DNA from 4 places in the Janthinobacterium woesei genome. Region 1 is predicted to be linked to each of the others. Evidence: predicted binding sites of a transcription regulator. Region 1 holds the regulator's gene; each other region holds the start of a gene.
The links. Region 1 encodes FNR, which switches genes on or off when oxygen is low (the NO sensors DNR and NnrR bind a similar motif). Its sites were predicted from a motif close to TTGATNNNNATCAA; they were not measured.
Positions count from the first base shown of each region.

Region 2: ACQ4W6_RS21150 (XrtA system polysaccharide chain length determinant) is a predicted target of FNR. The motif match lies at 2,062-2,075, and genes of this name have one in related genera.
Region 3: ACQ4W6_RS23965 (IPT/TIG domain-containing protein) is a predicted target of FNR. The motif match lies at 2,736-2,749, and genes of this name have one in related genera.
Region 4: ACQ4W6_RS16460 (universal stress protein) is a predicted target of FNR. The motif match lies at 1,857-1,870, and genes of this name have one in related genera.

Region 1 covers NZ_JBNYXW010000003.1:269,257-274,220, forward strand. Annotated here, with positions in the region: gene ACQ4W6_RS04555 (HAMP domain-containing sensor histidine kinase) at 1-2,728, opposite strand, end outside; gene fnr (fumarate/nitrate reduction transcriptional regulator Fnr) at 2,989-3,747, shown strand; gene ACQ4W6_RS04565 (FixH family protein) at 3,763-4,287, opposite strand; gene ccoG (cytochrome c oxidase accessory protein CcoG) at 4,348-4,964, opposite strand, start outside.
Region 2 covers NZ_JBNYXW010000019.1:67,188-72,151, reverse strand. Annotated here, with positions in the region: gene ACQ4W6_RS21155 (XrtA-associated tyrosine autokinase) at 1-376, opposite strand, end outside; gene ACQ4W6_RS21150 (XrtA system polysaccharide chain length determinant) at 397-1,926, opposite strand; gene ACQ4W6_RS21145 (XrtA/PEP-CTERM system exopolysaccharide export protein) at 2,200-2,823, shown strand; gene ACQ4W6_RS21140 (N-acyl amino acid synthase FeeM domain-containing protein) at 3,021-3,767, shown strand; gene ACQ4W6_RS21135 (S1 family peptidase) at 3,791-4,564, opposite strand; gene ACQ4W6_RS21130 (hypothetical protein) at 4,561-4,964, opposite strand, start outside.
Region 3 covers NZ_JBNYXW010000025.1:3,464-8,427, forward strand. Annotated here, with positions in the region: gene ACQ4W6_RS23965 (IPT/TIG domain-containing protein) at 16-2,475, opposite strand; gene metH (methionine synthase) at 3,190-4,964, shown strand, end outside.
Region 4 covers NZ_JBNYXW010000013.1:57,278-62,241, forward strand. Annotated here, with positions in the region: gene ACQ4W6_RS16455 (magnesium and cobalt transport protein CorA) at 1-795, shown strand, start outside; gene ACQ4W6_RS16460 (universal stress protein) at 864-1,709, opposite strand; gene ACQ4W6_RS16465 (DUF445 domain-containing protein) at 1,921-3,207, opposite strand; gene bcaP (branched-chain amino acid transporter BcaP) at 3,284-4,681, opposite strand; gene ACQ4W6_RS16475 (MFS transporter) at 4,890-4,964, opposite strand, start outside.

The sequences.
Region 1 (4,964 bases):
CTTCGTCGTCGACGGGCGCCGCCGCACCGGCCACCTGCGCGGGCGGACGTTTCGGCAGGTGGCGCAGGATGACTTCCATCATCTCTTCCACCACCACGGGCTTGGCGATGAAATCGGTGATGCCGGCCGTCATGCAGCGTTCGCGCTCGGAGGCCAGCACGCCGGCCGTCATGGCGATCACGGGCAGGTTCAGGCGCAGTTCAGTGCGGATCAGCTGGGTGGCGCTGAAGCCATCCATGACGGGCATCTGCATATCCATCAGCACGATGTCGTAGCGCAGCGCTTCCGTGCGCAGCCGTTCCACCGCCTGCAAGCCGTCGCCCACCACGTCCAGGGTGGCGCCCATGTGTTCCAGGATGCCGCGCGCCACGGCCTGGTTCAAATGATTGTCTTCCACCAGCAGGAAATGCACGCCGGCCAGTTCCGTGCCCAGCGGCGGCTGCAGCATGCGCTGCTCGCCGCCCACCTCCTCCTTGGCGATGAGCGCCTGGTGCAGGGCGTCGAACAGGCTCGACCCGGTGATCGGCTTCATCAGGACGACATCGGCCTCGGCCGCGCTGGAAATTTCTTCCAGGCGATTGCGCGCGAAGGCGTTGACCATCACCACGATGGGTTGGCGCTGGCCGGCAGCGGCCTGGCGGATGGCCTTGGCCGTGGCCAGGCCGTCCATCACGGGCATGTGCCAGTCGGCCAGCACCACGTCGTAGGGCTGCTGCTGGGCCAGGCGCTCGCGGTACAGCTCGATGGCGGCAAAGCCGGAGTCCACTTCATCGGCACTCCAGCCCCAGGCGTGGATCAGCTTGACGATCAGCTCGCGCGTGGTGCGGTTGTCATCGGCCACGAGCAGGCGCAGCGGACCCAGGGCCGGCGTGCGGCGCGCCCCGGCCGGCTGTTCGAGCACCTCGAACGGCACGCTGAACCAGAAGCGGCTGCCCTTGCCCTCGCTGCTGGCCACGGCGATCTCGCCGCCCATCATGTGGATCAGGTGCTTGCTGATGGCCAGGCCCAGCCCGGTGCCGCCGAAGCGCCGCGTAATGCTTTGATCGCCCTGCGAAAAGGCCGTAAACAGCTGGGCCTGCTGCTGGGCCGTCATGCCGATGCCCGTGTCGCGCACTTCGAAGCGCAGCCAGGCGCGCCCGTGCTTGCTTTCGGCCAGGCTGACGGCCACCACCACTTCGCCGCTGCCGGTAAATTTGATGGCATTGCCGGCCAGGTTGACGAGGATCTGCTGCAAGCGCTGGGCGTCGCCCACCAGGCGGCGCGGCACGTCCGGTTCGACGGCGATGGCCAGTTCCAGTTCTTTCTCGCCGGCATTCATGGTCATCGTCGTTGCCAGCGTATTCATGACTTCATCGAGGTCGAACTCGACGGGCGAGAGATCCATGCGGCGCGCCTCGATCTTGGAAAAATCGAGCACATCGTTGAGGATGCCCAATAGCGACTGGCCCGCCACGCGTACCATGGTCAGATACTTGCGCTGCTCGGTGTTGAGCTTGGTATTTCCCAGCAGATACACCATGCCCAGCACGGCGTTCAGGGGCGTGCGGATTTCATGGCTCATGTTGGCCACGAAATCGCTCTTGGCGCGGTTCGCCGCCTCGGCCCGGTCGCGTTCCCGCTCCAGCTCTGCCGCGCGCGCCTCGAGCTCCTGCTGCAGCCGGTCGCGTTCGCTCATCAGGCCGTTGAACGCTTCCGTCAGCTCGCCGATTTCGTCGCGCTGCAGCACCGGCACGGGCGTGAAGCGGCTGCCGGAAGCGCGCAGCGACAGCAAGGTATTGCGCAGGCGCACCAGCGGCGACAGCAGCCGTACGGTCAGCCAGGCCAGCACGGCAGCGGCCAGCAGCGAAGCGCAGATGCTCCACAGCACCAGCCGGTACAGCACGCCGTTGAACGGTTCAAACGCGTCGGTCACGGGCAGCGAGGCGGCCAGCAGCCAGTTCACGGATTTCAGTCGCTTGAAGCTGTTGACGGCCGTGGTGCCACCGCTGTTGGTGCTGACCATGCTGCCTTCGCCACCATCCTTGAGCAACTGCGTGGTGATCTGGTTGGCGTTGGGCGCGCGCGGCTGCAGCAGCCGGCTGGCATCCGGGTGTAGCACGTAGCGCGGCACGGCCTCGCGCGTGAGGATGAAGAAATAGCCGCTCTTGCCCACCTTGGCCGTGCGCAAATGGCCGAGCATATTGTCCTTGTACAGGCGCAGCACGCCGATCACGATGCCGGCCACCTCGCCATCCTTGTCGAGCACGGGGGCGACCATCTGCACGATGGGCAAATGGCTGGTCTTGCCCAGCATCGGCTCGGTGATCATGGCTTTTTTCGTGCGCATCACCGTCTGGAAGTATGCGCGGTCGGCCACGTCCGTGCCGTTGCGCCCCTGCACTTCGGGCACGTCGGCGACCACCTTGCCCTGCGTATCGAGCACCAGCACGTCGTCGAACAGGGCCAGCATGGCGCGCTGCGTGTAGTAGTGGCGCAATTGCGCCGGGTCATCCATCAGGGCGGGTGGCTGGTGGCGCGCGGTCTGGGTGATGATGTCGAGCAGCATGGCCAGCTTGTCATCGAGTTCTTCGGCCGTGCGCTCGATCAGCGCCGTTTGCTGGCTCAGCAAGACTTGCGTGAAATCGTCGCGCATGTGTTTCACCTGGACCATCGTCACCAGGGCGATCATGGCGATCGAGGTCAGGCTGGTGGCCAGCGCGACTTTTGCTTTAATGCCGAGAGGCTTCATGATTTCCTTTTGAGTACCGGGCGGTACAGGCGGCAGATAATGCTGTCAGGAATTTTCCTATCAATACATCAACTTGGCAAGCGTGGGGCGTGTAATTTTGCGCTGTGGAGCAGGCTTTAGAGGATGTCGGCATAAAATTAAATGCAGAACGTCGTTTATTCAGCGAAATTAGGGCGAATTGCGGTGAATTTCCGCGAAATTGGCACATGGCAACGCACTATGCAGTAAACTTGTTATTGCATTTTATAAAAGGTACTGACATGACAGAAGCGCTACTCTCTCCAGCCTTGCCCGCAGTGACCGTGGAGGCGTTGCGTGCCCGATGCTCGACGTGCAGCATGCATCAATTGTGCCTGCCGATGGGGCTCGATGTGGGTGATATGGACCGGCTGGACCAGATCATCGGCCGGCGCCGCAAGGTCGCGCGTGGCGCCTTGCTGTTCCGCATCGGCGATTCGTTCCAGAACCTGTACGCGATCCGTTTGGGCCACTTCAAGACGTACCAGATCAATCCGGGCGGCGACGAGCAGGTGACGGGTTTCCAGATGGCTGGCGAATTGCTGGGCATGGACGCCATCAGCGCCGACCGCCACCATTGCAACGCGGTGGCGCTGGAAGACAGCGAAGTGTGTGAAATTCCGTTTTCCAGCCTGGAACAATTGCTGGGCAGTATACCGACCCTGCTGCGCCATTTCCACCGCATGATGAGCCAGGAAATCACGCGCGAGCAAAGCGTCATGCTGTTGCTGGGCAATATGCAGGCGACGCAGCGCTTTGCCGCCTTCATCGTCAACCTGGCCTCGCGCTACGAGGCACGCGGCTATTCGGGCAGCAACTTCCAGCTGCGCATGTCGCGCGAGGAAATTGGCAATTACCTGGGCTTGACCATCGAAAGCGTCAGCCGCTTATTGTCGAAGTTCAAGAAAGAAGGCTGGCTGCGCGTGTCGAACCGCGAGATTGAAATCCTGCAGCCAGCAAAATTGAAGGCCATTACGGCCGGCACGGACACCTGCAAATAATAACGGTGCTGTACCTTATAGTTCTTCATCCGCATGCAGCGCGATGCTGCGCTGCAAAGGCCAGGTCCAGATGCCTGACAAGCGCCATTCGCGCGCGTTGTTTTCCACCAGCACTTGCCAGCGGCTGCGCTCTAACATCGGCAGCGCCACCGAAAAGTTGCCGGCCGCATCGGGCTGCACCAGCAGCTTGATATCCTTTTCGGGCAAGGTGGCATGCGCCAGGTGCAGCAGCAAAGGCGCCGGGTAAGCCTTGCCGAAGCTTTGCACGGAACCGGTCAGGCGCGCTGCAGCTACATCATAGGTCAGGCTGGTCGACATGGCCAGGTTGCTGGCGGCCGTATCGCGCCGCAAGTCCTGGTTGATCGCCTTGCCCTGCTTGTAATAGTCGCCCACCACCAGCGCGTCCGGCTGCGTAAACGCGATATAGCCCATGAAGCTGCCGACGATGACGGACAGCCCGGGCCCCACCATCAGCAGCCACGGCCAGCGGTGCTTGTACCAGGGTTCCACGGGGGCTTGCAGCTTGATACTTTCCGACATGCTATTTCTCCTTGTGGCGGCATATTCTGGGGTCAGCCCTCAAAAACACGCCTTTCCTTGTTAGCGCGGCACGATGAACACGGCGCTTTCGCGCACATGCAGCGATGGATCGTCCAGCGATTGCAGCTCGATGCTGATCTTGTTCGAACCCTTTTCCCCGACGCCGTGCGGCACGCGCAGGCGGATGGGCCAGCCCAGCGTTTCGGTCGGCTGCAGGGTAACTTCATCGCGCGTCAGCAGGGCCAGGCCGGGCAAGCCGGCAACGCTGATCCTGAAGTGCTGGCGCTGCTCCGAGGTATTCATGATCTGCAGGCGGTAGACGTTTTCGATCATGCCATCTTCCACTTCGCGTCCCATCGAGCCACGGTCGCGGATGACGTCCATTTTCAGCGGCGTGCGCAGGAACAGCGAGGTCGCCACGGCGATGATGATCAGGGCCAGGATGGCGGAATAGATCAGTACGCGCGGGCGCATGGCGCGCTGGCGGATCTGCTGCGCATTGAAGTTGTTTTCCAGCGCGTGGTCGGTACTGTAGCGTACCAGGCCGCGTGGCCGGTCGACCTTGTCCATCACGCTGTTGCAGGCGTCCACGCAGGCGGCGCAGCCGATGCATTCATACTGCAGGCCGTTGCGGATATCGATGCCAGTCGGACACACTTGCACGCACAGGGTGCAGT
Region 2 (4,964 bases), on a different contig from region 1:
TGATGTCCATTTCCATGGCGATGCTCATGGCCAGGTTGACGGCGCAGTACGTTTTGCCTTCGCCGGGCATGGCGCTGGTGACGACGATCAGGTTGCCGTGGCGGACGGCATCGCTGCCGCTGGCGCGCGCCTGGCGCAGCAGCGGGCGCTTGATGATGCGGAAATCTTCGGCCACGCCGCTGCGCCCGCCGTCGTGCGTCAGCATGCCTTGCTCCTGCAGCCGGGCCAGGTTCAGTTCCCGGTAACGCGGCGACAGTTGCGCCGCTGCCAGCGCAGCCGCTGCGCCCTGGTCCCCGGCAGCGTAATGTACGCCGCTCTCGGCCACGCCCAGGATGTGCGGCTCCTGCATGCCGTTAAGACTGTCCTTGCTGCTCATCGTCGCTCCCGTGGCGTGGTCTAGAATTTGAGCTGCACGGCCGTCATGATGCCGCCGTACAGCACGAACAGGCTGCCCAGGCAGGCGCCGAAGGCGTAGCGGGCGCGGCGCCGGCGCACCTGCTGCAGCGCGGTCCAGTTCATCGATACCGTGCCTAGCACGTTCAAGCCGGTGGCATCGCGCAGTTCGGCCGGGCTGAGGAAGGTGGGGCGTACCTGGCTGATCAGGAGGGCGGCGGCGATGCCGGCCACCAGCGCCGCGCCCAGCGCCGCGCTGAACAACAGCGCGCGGTTCGGGCCGATGGGCTTGTATTGCACGGTGGGCGGATCGATGATCTTGAAGGCCATCATGTCGGTGGTGGAACTGAGTTCGCCCGACAGCTTGGCCGCTTCGCGCCGGCCGATCAGCTTTTCATAGTTTTCCTTATTGATGACGTAGTCGCGGTTCAGTTGCGCCAGTTGCGACTCCACCTCGGGCACGGCATTGCTTTGCGCCAGCAATCGCGCGTTGCGCGCGCCATATTCCTGCACGCGGGCGCGGATGGCGGCCACCTTGGCATCCGCATCCGTCAGCGCCACCTTCAATTGCTGCAGCATGGGGCTGTAATTCTTGCCCGGATCGCCGGACGCCGCCTTGAGCTTGCTTTCCTCTATCTTGCGCTGTTCCAGCTGGGCGACCAGGCGTTTCGAGGCGATGATGTCGGGATGCAATTCCGTAAATTGCATGCGCAGGCTGTCGAGGTTCTTGTTGAGCGAGGCGATGCGCTCGTCGAGCTCGGGATTGGTGATGCCCGCCGCGCTCGGTTCCAGGTCCAGCACCGGCTCGTCGCCTTCGATCTGGCTCTGGATCGCCTTGCGCGACTGTTCCGCCTCGAGCAGTTCCAGCCTGGCATTGTTCAGGCTATCGGACGACATCAGCAGCTGGCTGCCATAGTCGATGCCCTGGCGCGGCAGCAGCAGGTTGTTGCGCAGCTTGAATTCCTTCACCAGGTTTTCCGCCGCGCTGAGCTTGTCCTCGTAATTCTTGATCTGTTCGTCGATGAATTGCACGGCCTTCTGCGAATCGCCTTTCTTGCCCTGGAAACTGCCTTCGACAAAAATGGTCAGCAGGCTTTGCACCACGTCGCGCACCAGTTTCGGGTCGCGCCCGCTGTAGCTGATGGTGTAGATGTCGAAGGCATTCGTGCCGGTAATCTTGATGCGCCCCATCAATTCATCAAGCTGCGCCTCGTGTTCGCGCACGGTTTTCGAGCCCAGGTCGAGGTCGACCATGCGCATGACGCGCTCGACGTTGGGGCGGCTGAGCAGGGTGCGGCTCATGATGGCCACCTGCTGCTCCGCGTTGGGCACGCTGGTCATGCCGGACAGCAAGGGCTTGAGGATGGTTTGCGTATCGACAAACACGCGCGCCCTGGTTTGATAGTCGTCGGGCAGGCTGATGACCTTGATGAAACCGGTAATGGCCACCAGCCATGCCACCAGCAACGCATGCCAGCGGTATTTCCAGATGCCTTTCAGGCTGGAAAGCAGTTGCTGTAGCAATTCCTCCATGGCGCTTCCTTCAGGTGACGGTGCTTGGCGGGGGCGGCGGCGCGGAAAGCGACGTTGCGATGCAGTTGTTGCTTGTTGCTTGTTGAGCAAAGTATAGGGCGCCTGTTGGGCAAGATTTCCCAAGATGATTGCTTCTTGATACGCCTCAAGGTTCACTTGCCGTGTTTTCATAATCATAGGAAGTTGGCGGCCCAGGCTGCTTCTGCGCGGCCGGCGGTTTGACGTGCCGCCCTACGCGCCACCCGACGCGCCATCGACTCGAAGAGGCCCAGCATGAATCTGTTTCGCCGTGCATTCGTATTCAACACGCTGGCCGTGGCGGCCACGGCCAGCCTGCTGGGCGCCTGCCGCTCGCGCCTCCCGCTGGCGCCCGCCGACGACAGCGCGCCCATGCACGACTATCTGATCGGGCCGGGCGACTCCGTCAACATCATCGTCTGGCGCAATCCGGAAGTGTCGCTGACGGTGGCCGTGCGGCCCGATGGCAAGATCACCACGCCGCTGGTGGAAGACCTGGTGGCCAGCGGCAGGACCTCGACCCAGCTGGCGCGCGATATCGAACAGGCCTTGAGCAAGTTCATCCAGCAGCCCGTGGTGACGGTCATCGTGACGAATTTCTCGGGGCCGTATGGCGAGCAGATCCGTGTCATTGGCGAGGCGGCCAAGCCGCAGGCGCTGCCATATCGGCTGGGCATGTCGCTGATGGACGTGCTGATCGCCGTGGGCGGCATCACCGATTTTGCCGCCGGCAACAAGGCCAGCATCATCCGCATGCGCGAAGGCAGCCAGCAGCAACTGCGCGTGCGGCTCGACGATTTATTGAAAGACGGCGATATTTCGGCCAACGTCATGATGCGGCCCGGCGATGTCCTGTTGATACCGGAGAGTTTTTTCTAGTCAGCACGCCAGAGCGTTCAAGGCAGCACTTTGTGTGTTGCTTTGTACTTTTTGGCAAATTTCATGGTGTTGTTTTGCTATTAAATAAGATATTTCTTCTGTTTTTTTAGTCATCGCGGGAACTTCTTCAGTTTTGATCTTGTCACAAGACATTGGCTTCAGTCCGTCTCGACGGCAGCCGATTACGTGAGGACACGATGACTTTTGAAGATGAACCTATTATTTCCTTCGACACCCCGGCCGGTTTCAGCAACCTGCTGGTGGGCGAGGGGACGATCGACCCGGCCATGGAGCACGAGCTCGATCTGCAGCGCTTTCATATCCGCATGGCCAATTCGCGCGGACGGCGCGAAGCGGCCAGCTTGCTGATCCGCAAGATGTACGGCTGGCGCGGCTATGCCGTCGACCCCGCCGTCGCCCATGCGCTGAACAAAATCACCCTGTTTGCGGAAACGGTCGGCACCACCGTCGGCACCATGACGCTTTGCCTGGACGATCACGAGGCGGGCTTGCCAGCCGATGAAAACTTCCGCGACAAGCTCGACCTGCTGCGCGCCGAGGGCCGGCGCCTGTGCGAACCGTCGCGCCTGGCCATCGACAAGGGCGTCAGCAAGCGCGTGTTTGCGGCGCTGATTCATATTTCTTATATCTATGCCCACAATATCCATGGCTTTACTGATTATGTGATTGAAGTCAATCCGCGCCACGTCGTGTTTTACAAGCGCATGCTGGGTTTTCGCGACTTCGGTGGCGAACGCGAGTGTACGCGCGTGGGGGCGCCGGCCGTGCTGCTACGGCTCGATCTCGACTACATGGGGGCGCAGATCCGCAAGTATGGCGGCTTGATGGAGCAACATGGGGGAGAGCGCTCGTTTTACCCCTTTTTTTTTCCGACATGGGATGAACCGGGCATGACCGAGCGCTTGCGCCAGGGGCGCGATTGAACGCTTGTTGATTGAACGCTTATTTATTTTTTCAGCAAGATGGCTTGCATGTAGTTGCCCGGAATCGCATAGGTGATGCCGCTGGGCGCGCTGATGGCTGTCTCCTTGAGGCCTTTCAGATACACCATGTTGACGATGCCGTAGACCAGCCCCGTCGCGGGGTCGAACAAAGGGCTGCCGCTGCTGCCCGGATATGCCGTCGCGTCCAGCTGGAATACAGTGTAGGGCGACTTTTGCAGCTGCGCCAGACGGCGGGTGTCGAGCCGCTGCGCGTTTTCACTGGGCATCACCACCGGCGTCAGCGAAGACACGGTGGCGCGGTGCGTCACGTGGTGCAAACCGAGCAGCATGCCTAGCGGAAAACCCGTGAAGGCCATGGCCTGGCCTTCGCGCACCGTGGCCGCATCGCCCAGCGCCAAGGCCGGCAGCGGCGCGCCCGTCAGGCGCAGCAGGGCCAGGTCGTGTTCGGTGTCGATCGACTCCACCTTGGCGGGGCGAAATTGCGCCGTCTCGCCCTGGCCCGTGAGGATGCCGATGACCTCGTTCGGATTCGCGTCCAGCAGTTTCTCGATCACATGGGCGCAGGTCAGCACGCTCAAGCCATCACCGGCCACGAAACCCGTGCCGATGAAATTCATGGGCGGCGTGCGCGTCTTGAGCACGCTGCCCACGCCGACGATGGACGGCTTGACGCGGGCGATCGCTTGCGCCAGCGATGCATCGGCGCGGCATGGCGCGGCGGCCAGGCCAAGGCCAAGGCCAAGGCAGAACAGCAGCGCGGGCAGGAAGACTTTCATGGCGGCGACCTTTCGGCAGGGTGGGAAGAAGAGGGCGGAAGGGGCTGCAGCAGCGCGCACAGCAGCATCAGATAGGCCAGCAGGGCCAGGCGCGGCACGTCGAGCAGGCTGTCGAACAGGCCGACGACGAGAAAGCCTGCCATTGCGCCGCCGCAGGCCAGCACGCCAGCCTGGCCCAGTGGGCCATGCCTGGCGCAGCGCAGCAGGCGCAGAGCTGCCAGGCTGAGCAGGCCCAGCATGGCCAGCGCACCGCACCAGCCCGTTTCCACCAGCAATTGCAGCGCCAGGTTCTTGATATGCCACGGCAAGTGATGGTGGTCGCTGCTGAAAAACCAGTAGTTATTTGCCTGCGTAAATTGGCCATTGGCGATCAATTCCTCGCCGCCGGACGCGCGCAGGC
Region 3 (4,964 bases), on a different contig from region 1:
TCGTCCGGCCAGCGCTTAGCGGCGCATGACCTTCATCAAGCGTCCACCGATGGACGACGACAGGCTGACCTCGAAGCGGCCGCCGGCCGGCAAGGCGCTCACGTCAACGCTGGCGTTGCCGCCAGTCAAGCCACTGGCGACCACCGTCTTGCGGCCATCGGCGGCCACGTGCAGCACGGCGGCATACGGCTCGGCTTGGGCATTCCAGGCCAGCGCCAGCTTGCCGCCGCTTTGCGTTGCATCAAAACTAGCATCGTTGGCGGCGGCCTTGCTGCGGCGCGCAGGGCGCTCCAGCTTGGCTAAAGCCTTACCTTTTGACAATACTTCCACTTCGCTGATATCGCCCGGGTTGGCGAAGCTGACGCGGAAATGGCTCATGGCGCTGCCGCCGTGATCGGCCAGGGAGACGGCATCGAAGGGCAAGTCGATAGTCTGTCCTGACGCCGTCAGGAGACGCAGGGTATAGCCCTGGCCGCTGCCGCTGGCGGCCGCGCCGACGCGCGAGGACGAGACAACGGCTGGATGCAGCGCCACGCCGGCCGGCGTGATGCGTCCGGAAATGGTCAGATAGCCATTCCCGGCAACGGACGTGCTGGCGCCCAGCACATTGCTGCCCGTGCCCTGCGTGCTGCGCTTTTCCAGGAATTGTTGCACCCGGCCATAACTGTAGTCGGAAAACCAGGCGCCGCTGCAATAGCTCATCACGTCTTTCATTGGCGTGCCCGCGCCATAGGCCGCTTTGCTCAGCTGGCCGATGCTGCCCGCATAGTTGCTGTTATATAGCGGTTGCGGCCCCAGGTTGCCATTTGCATACGGATAATCGGTGGCGGCGTCGGCCGGGCCGCCGCAGGCTACATGCTTGAGCGAGTGGTTGTGGCCCAGCTCATGCACCAGCGTGGTCAGCCATTCAGGCCAGCCATTGCCGAAGGAATCGATCGACGCGATGTTGGTGAATTTGGCATCGAGGCCGATGGCCGACGTGTAATCATTGCTGCCGGTGCGCAGGTTAATGTAGGCCAGGCCAGCGGCGCGGCTGACGGACATGGCCGGCACGAAACCATAATAGTAGGCACCGCTGTCTTCCTGGGCGCGCTTGCTGTCCAGCGTTCCCAGGGTCGTGCTCCACCAACTGTCGGCCGTGCTGCTGCCCGGCACGCTCAGCGGCGCTCGCGTGCTGATGCTGATATTTTCCGCCGCATACGGATACACGCGGGTCAGCGCAGCACGGATTACCTCGGCGTCAGGCAATTGCGCCACGCCATCGTCCGTGCTCAACGGCACCAGCACCAGGCGGATTTTGGCCGCGCTGGAAACGACGGGCGCCGCTTCCTGGCTGGTTTGCACGCCATCGCTGCCCACGGCCGTGACGCGCACGCGCACGCCGGGCAAGATCCAGGCAGCGGGCAGGACGGCACTGAAATTGCCATTGAAGCTGTAATCGCTTTTCGCCGTCGGCAAGAGCGCCGGGCCGCTCATCGGGATGCTGCCCAGGTTGCTGCCATTGGCGGCCGTGGCGTAGAGAGTCACGACCGGGCTGGCCTGGCCTGCCTGCATGGCCAGCACGGGCACGCGCACGGCGGCCGGTTTGCCAAGCGTCAAGCGCAAGGCCGTATCGCTGGCGTTCAAGCTCAAGACCTGCGCGAAATCAATGCTGCCCAGGGTATACGCCGACACCGTGCCCGCATTGACGGCCACGCGCGAGGCGGCCGACAACAGCACATTGCCCGTCGCCGTGGCGGGCGCCGACAAAACCAGCTGGCTGGCGCTGGCGCTGACGATGGCGGCCGGCGTGCTGCCCACCGAGGCAGCACTCACCTGATCGAGGTTATTGCCCTGCAGCGTCACCGACAGCGTCGAAGCATTGACGGCCGTGCTGATCGACGTCACCGTCACGCTGGCCAGGATCGTGTAGGTCTCGTTGCTGGCCACGTCGTTATACGGACCGCGCAAGGTCAGCGACCCCGTCGCGGCGCCCGCCGGTACCAGAACCGTCACGCTGGTCGCGCTCTGGCTTTGCGCAGTTGCCGCCGCGCCACTGCCAAACTGCACCGCCGTGACTGCCCCCATGCCGCTACCGGCGACGGTGACGCTGGAGCCGACGCCGCCCGTTGCCGGTGTGACGCCGCTGACCGTCAGCGGCTGGTAAACATTCACGTTGTAACTGCTCGCCACCGTGCCGCTGGCGCTGACCAGGCTCAAGGCGCCCGACACGGGCACGCCCGGCATGGCCAAGGTCACGCTGGTGTCGCTGGCGGCGCTGGTGGCGACAGTCACGCCGGCTACCTGGAAGGCCGTTACCTGGCTCAGGCCCGTACCGGTGACCAGCACGCTGCCGCCGATGGCGACATTGCTTGCTGACACGGCCGTCACGGCAGGCACCACCACCACCACGGGATTGCCAGAAGTCGTCGCCACCACCGTGTCGCCCCCGCCAGCACTGCCACCGCCGCCACCGCAGGCGGATAGGCCCAACATGAGAAACAATGCTACAAGCAAATGGTTTTTCATGGCTGGCAACCATGTTCGAACGGCGCGAGGCGGGAGCTGGGAGCGGCGAGCGGGAAATGTGACATATTGGTTACTTTTGGTGAGAATTACATTTTGACGAACCAGTATTATCGATGAGTTCAATTCCGAAGAACAACTATTAATGCTTTTGATTCAATTGGTTTTGATAATCATTAAAGCATCTTCTTGGTAAGCTTTATTGTGAGCATGATTCGTCTCACTCTGCATTGTTTAAAATCAAGATTGTTTCCATCTACGACTATTGCCATTCACTTCATGAAAAAAAATGTGGCCCAATAAAATAATGTGGAAATATATCCACAAACCAGAGTGCATGCCTTCCCGCCAATTTTGGCGGAAGAATTAACATTTTCAGTCAGATTTTCAGGAATGTCATTTCTAAAAACTGCCCAGGTAGCGCCGCCGTGGAAGACGATGTGTTGCAGGAACGACTGCACAGTGGTGTCCAGCCCCTTTTGCGCAAAACCAAAGCAGCCTGATGCCGTATAATTTTAGACCCGGTGAAATCAGGCGATTGCCACCTTCTGCCTGCCCTACCCGGCCGGCGCTCTCCGTTAGCTGACCCTGCTGACCCGCAACCGCCTTGCAACTGTCTTGCCACCGCGCCGCCGCCCGTTTGCCTATTGAAAGCATGAAATGAACGATACCGTGATCCCCGCCATGTCCCCGACCGAAGCCACCTTGCGCGCCATTCTTGCGCGACGGATCATGATTCTCGACGGCGCGATGGGTACGATCATCCAGCAATACAAGCTCGACGAAGAAGCCTACCGGGGCGGCTCCGCTGGCCGCTTCATCGATTTCGCCGCGCCAGCCGGCAGCGGCGCGCGCGAACTGTTCGTCAAGGGCAACAATGAGCTGCTGACCCTGACGCAGCCGCATATCATCCAGGAAATCCACGAGCGCTACCTGGCGGCCGGTGCCGACCTGATCGAAACGAACACCTTCGGCGCCACGACGATCGCGCAAGACGACTACCACATGGCCCACCTGGCCTATGAAATGAACGTGCAGGCAGCCAGGCTGGCGCGCGCCGCCTGCGACAAGTATTCCACGCCGGACAAGCCCCGTTTCGTCGCCGGCGCCCTCGGGCCCACGCCAAAAACGGCATCGATCTCGCCCGACGTGAACGATCCGGCCGCGCGCAACGTCACCTTCGACCAGCTGGTGGCCGCGTATTTGCAGCAAACCCAGGGCCTGGTGGAAGGCGGCGCCGACGTGCTGCTGGTGGAAACCATTTTCGATACGCTCAACTGCAAGGCGGCCCTGTTCGCCATCGACCTGTTCTACGAGCAAAACCCGCACGTGGTGCGCCTGCCTTTGATGATATCGGGCACCGTCACCGACGCTTCGGGACGCATCTTGTCGGGCCAGACCGTGCCTGCCTTCTGGAATTCCGTGCGCCACGCAAAACCGTTGACCATCGGCCTCAATTGCGCGCTGGGCGCGGCCCTGATGCGCCCGTACGCGGAAGAACTGGCGAAGATCGCCGACACCTACGTCTGCATCTACCCGAACGCGGGCTTGCCCAACCCCATGAGCGACACGGGCTTCGACGAGTTGCCGGCCGACACCTCCGCCCTGCTGCGCGAATTTGCCGACGCGGGCTTCCTGAACATGGCCGGCGGCTGCTGCGGCACCACGCCCGAACACATCGCCGCCATCGGCGAGTTGCTGTCGAAGACCGCGCCGCGCAGCGTGCCGGCAGCGTCGCACGAGATGCGCCTGGCGGGCCTGGAGCCGTTCGTCATCAACGACGAATCGCTGTTCGTCAACGTGGGCGAGCGCACCAACGTGACGGGCTCGAAAGCCTTTGCGCGCATGATTCTCAACGAGCAATACGACGAAGCGCTGTCCGTTGCGCGCCAACAAGTGGAAAATGGCGCACAAGTGATCGATATCAACATGGATGAAGCCATGCTCGATTCGCTGGCCGCCATGACGCGTTTCCTGAACCTGATCGCCTCGGAACCCGATATTTCGCGCGTGCCCATCATGGTTGACTCGTCGAAATGGTCGGTCATCGAGGCGGGCCTGAAATGCGTGCAGGGCAAGGCCATCGTCAATTCGATCTCGATGAAGGAAGGCGAAGAGGAATTCCTGCGCCAGGCCAGGCTGTGCCGCCGCTACGGCGCGGCCGTGATCGTCATGGCTTTCGATGAAAAGGGACAGGCCGACACCTTCGAGCGCAAGATCGAAATTTGCGCGCGCGCCTATCATTTATTGATCGATGCGCTGGACTTCCCGCCGGAAGACATCATTTTCGATCCGAACATCTTTGCCGTCGCCACCGGTATCGAAGAGCACAACAACTACGCCGTCGACTTCATCAACGCCACGCGCTGGATCAAGGAAAACTTGCCGTACGCGAAGATTTCAGGCGGCGTGTCGAACGTGTCATTCAGTTTCCGTGGCAACGATCCGGCCCGCGAAGC
Region 4 (4,964 bases), on a different contig from region 1:
GCCGTCGAGGATGCGGAAGGGGCGCACGAGCGGCCCAAGCTGGAAGAATACGGCGACACCTTGTTCATGGTGCTGCATACGGCCAGCCTCGATGGCGACGCCATCGTGTATGGAGAAACCCACGTTTTTCTCGGTTGCCGCTTTATCATCACCATACGCCATGGCCCCTCGGCCGGCTATGCGAAATTGCGCGAGCGCAAGGAAAGCGTGCCGGAGAAGCTGGCCAGCGGCCCCGGCTATGTGCTGTATTCCATCATCGACTTCATCGTCGACCAGTACCAGCCCTGCATCGACCTCTTGCAAGGCAAATTCCAGCAGTATGAAGCCCAGCTGTTCAAGCCCAGCTTGAGCGAAGACAAACTACAGGATTTCTACCAGCTCAAGACCGAGTTGCTCAAACTCGACGCGGCCGTCAATCCCCTGCACGAGATCTGCACCCAGCTGATCCGTTTCCATGGCGACATCGTGCCCAAGGAAAACCGCATCTATTACCGCGACATTCTCGATCACGTCAAGCGCGTCACGCACACGGCGGGCCAGATGCGTGAAATGGTCAATTCCGCCATGCAGGTGGCGCTGGGGCAAATCTCGCTACGCCAGAACGAGGTCGTCAAGCGCCTGGCTGCGTGGGCCGCCATCCTGGCCGTGCCCACCATGGTCTTCAGCCTGTATGGCATGAACTTTGAATTCATGCCGGAGCTGAAATGGCGCGGCAGTTATCCGGCCGTGATCGTCGTCATTGCCGCCGGCTGTTACTGGCTGCACCGGCGTTTGAAGCGCGAAGGCTGGCTGTAGTCCCGCCGACTGTTGCGCCACTACCACCGCCGTAGGAGTGTCCTGCCGGCAAGCCTCGGCCAGCGGTGCTAGTGCGACACCAGCACCGGCAAGTTCATCTCTTGCAGCACGGTGCGCGTGACGCCGCCCAGCAGCGCTTCGCGCAGGCGCATGTGGCCATAGCAGCCCATCACCAGCAAGTCGCACTGCCGTTGTGCCGCCATGGCAAGCAGGGCCGCGCCCACATCCTGCCCCGGCGGCGTGTCGTGCTGTACCACGTCCACGTTGACGCCGTGGCGCGCCAGGTACAGGGCCAGGTCGGCGCCCGGCTGTTCGCCATGCGCGGCCGGCTGCGCGTGCGAATTGATCACGGCCAGCGTGACCTGCTGCGCGCGGCCCAGCAGCGGCAGCGCATCGGTGATGGCGCGCAGCGCTTCGGCGCTGCCGTCCCAGGCCAGCAGGGGGCGCTGGCCGGTGCTGGCCTGGGACGGGGCGGGCGCGTGCGGCACCATCAGCACGGGCCGGCCGCAATGGAGCATCAGGTACTCGGCCGTGCCGGCGATGACGCGCGAGGGCGTGTCCTGCGGGTCCGTCTGGCCCAGGATCAGCACGTCGCAATAGCGCGCCTGCAGCAGCAGCGCGCCTTGCGCGTCGTCGTCGACGAAGCGCGTTTCATAGTTGGTCAAGCCTTCTTCCCGGGCGATTCGCTCGAAGTCATGCAGCGCGTCGCTGGCCTGGCTGCGCAGCGCCTGCATTTGCGCCGGCGCAAACTGCAGCGCGTTGACGCCGCCGCCATACGCATAGCGCGAGATGCCGCTCATGGCCGAGCCGATCAGGTGCGCTCCTTCGGCGACCGCCAGGCGCACGGCCAGGCGGATGCGCGGCGCGCAGTGGCATGAATTGTCTACATGGACCAGCAGTGTGGTGTAGGGCATGGCGTCGTCCTGTCAGGTGGGGAAAGGGGATGATTGAAGGCTGCAGCGCATGGCTGGCGGCGCCAGCGCTGTCGGCTCTCTTGCTTGATCGTCATGTGGGCTTCCCTGCTATTTTTTACAGGGTAGCAAGAGCTGGTTCAAAAAATTATGATCTACATCAAGTTTGCTGGAAATGCGCCGTGCCAGCAGCAGGGAGCAGGGAGCATGCTGCCTAAAACGCCTGGCTGGCGGCATGAATCAGCAGGCCGGCCAGGCCGCCGACGACGGTGCCGTTGATGCGGATGAATTGCAGGTCGCGCCCGATGGCCAGCTCGATGCGGCTACTCATTTCTTCCTTGCTCCACAGGTCCAGCCGGCTGGCGATGAAGGCGCCCACTTCGCCCCGGTAGCGGCGCACCAGCGTAGCGCTGCCGGCGACGATGGCGTCGTTCAGCCATTGCCGCGCATGGAAGTCCGTGCCCAGCACCTTGCCCGTGTTGCGCGCCAGGCTGGCGATGGCTTGCGCCAGCACTGGCTGCTCGCCGTGCAGGTCGGCCAGCAGGCGCGCGCTGACATTGTCCCACAGCTCGCCCAGCATGGCTTGCACCGTGTCGCTGGCGATCAGCTGCAACTGGTAGCGGCGCACCGTCTCTTGCCAATGCGGGTCGGCCTTCAAGTGCAGCGCGCTGTCGGCGATCCAGCCGGCGATGCGCTGGCGCAGCGGGTGGTCGGGGGCGATGCGCACGGCGATGGAAAATTTTTGCAGCGAGGCGATCATGCGCGGCTCATACGCCTTCAAGGCCTTCTTGATCAGCGCGTTCTCGATCTGGAAGGCGCCCAGCACAAAGTCGCCGATGGCGGCGTGGTGGCTGTCATCGTCCAGGTAGGCGGCACCCCGGTCGAGCAGGAAGTCCAGCAGTTCCTGCGGCTTGCCGTCGGCGATCAGCGCATCGATGCAGTCGGCGGCCACGTCCGACAGGTTCAATTGCCCCAGGTAGCTGCTGGCCTGGTCACGCAGCAGCTGCCCCAGTTTTTCGTGGTCGGCCATCGACAGCAGCTGTCTGACGACGCCCGCGCTGGCCATGCCCAGCTGCTGCGCGTGGGTGCTATCATCCAGCCAGGCGCCCAGCCGCTGGGCCGGGTCGGCTTGCACGATGCGCTCGGCGATACCTTGTTCGGTAATGAAATGGTTTTCCACGAAGGCGCCCAGGCTGCGTCCGATCTCCGCCTTGCTGTTCGGGATGATGGCCGTATGCCATAGCGGGATGCCGAGCGGATGGCGGAACAGGGCGACGACGGCAAACCAGTCGGCAATCGCCCCCACCATCGACGCTTCGGCAAACGCTTCCACATAGCCCCAGGCGGGATGGCCGCCCCGCTGCGAGCGGGCCACGGCAAAGACCAGCGCCGCCAAGAGTAGCAAGCCCACGGCCAGCAGCTGCATGCTGCGCAGGCGCGCGCGCTTGAGCTGGTCCGTGCTGCGGTCCAGCTGTTCGATGAGGTCGGGGGAGCGTTGCATGGATGGCGGTCCGCGTTGGTTGCGAGACCGCCATCTTAACTGCGGCAGCGACAGAATATGTCGCCGGGGTGATTTTTTACTGCGCTGTGTGCAGCAGCGAACGCTTGCGCGCGTAGCCGAAGTAGATGATTAGCCCGATCACCAGCCAGATGCCAAAGGCGAGCCAGGTGACCCAGCTCAGGAAGGTCATCAAGCCCAGGCACATGAGGACGGCCAGCGCTGGCACGTAGGGCACGCCGGGGCAGCGGAAGGCGCGCGGCAGGTCGGGGCGCTTCTTGCGCAGTACCACCACGGCGATCGAGACCATGGTGAAGGCAGCCAGCGTGCCGATGTTGATCAGTTCAGCGAGGATGTTGAGCGGGATCACGGCGGCGATCAGGCCAAACACGATGCCCACCAGCCAGGTGGCGAAGAACGGCGTGTGGAAGCGCGGGTGCACGCTCGACAGGCGGCGTGGCAGCAAGCCGTCGCGCGACATGGCGAAGATGATGCGCGTCTGGCCGAAGGCCATTACCAGGATGACGGTGGTCATGCCCAGGATGGCGCCCAGGTCGACGAAGCCGGCGATCCAGTTTTCGCCCGCATATTGCAGGGCCAGCGAGACGGGATGGTCGACGCCGAGGAACTTTTGGTAGGGTACGATGCCCGTCATGATGGCCGAGACCACCACGTACAGCACGGCGCACACGGCCAGCGAGCCGATAATGCCGATAGGCAAGTCGCGCGACGGCTGCTTGACTTCCTCGGCGGCCGAAGTGACGGCGTCAAAGCCGATGAAGGCGAAGAACACCAGCGCGGCTGCGCTCAGCATGCCGTGGTAGCCGAACGGCATGTAGGGCTGCCAGTTGGCCGGCTGCACGTGGCGCGCGCCAAAAATGATGAACAGCAGCACCACGCCCACCTTGATGGCCACCATGATGTTGTTCAGGCGCGCCGATTCGCGCACGCCCCAGCCCAGCATGGCCGTAAGAAGCAACATGATGACCAGCGCCGGCAGGTTGATAAAGGTGGTCACGCCGGGCAAGGCGCCCGGCGCGGCCGTCAGGGCCACGGGCAGGGCGATGCCAAAGCCCGACAGCAGCGACTGGAAATAGCCGGACCAGCCGACGGAGACGGCGGCTGCGGCCAGGCCGTATTCGAGCAGCAAGTCCCAGCCTATCATCCAGGCGGCCAGCTCGCCCAGGGTGGCGTAGCTATAGGTGTAGATGGAGCCGGCCACCGGCACGGTGGAGGCGAATTCTGCATAGCACAGGGCGGCGAAGCAGCAAGCGACGGCGGCGACGACAAACGACAGCGAGAGGGCGGGGCCGGCCGTCAGCGCGCCCGTGCCCGTCAAGACAAAAATACCGGTGCCGACGATGGCGCCGATGCCCATCAGCACAAGGTCGAACGGCCCCAGCACCTTCGCCAGTCCTCCCGGTTTCTTGCTGTGGGCAATCATGTCATCCAGATTCTTGGTTCTAAATAAGCTCACTGTCTCTCCTGTGTGTTTTTGTCATGGCGCCATTGCCGCCTCGTGGGCAGCACGACGCAGCCAGATTCTAGCCCAGGCGGCCGCCATTCTAGAAGGAATTCTGTATATCGCCATGCACGCCAGCCGTACAAGTTGGCATCCTGTTAAAAAAATGCCCCAGGCTGGTAGCCCGGGGCGAAAAGGAGAGTGCTGTTGGTTCTGGCAATGACTACCTGGCGAAATGGGCTTCGATTTCCTCCAATGTTTTCCCCTTGGTTTCCGGCAACAGGAATGCAGCGGCCAG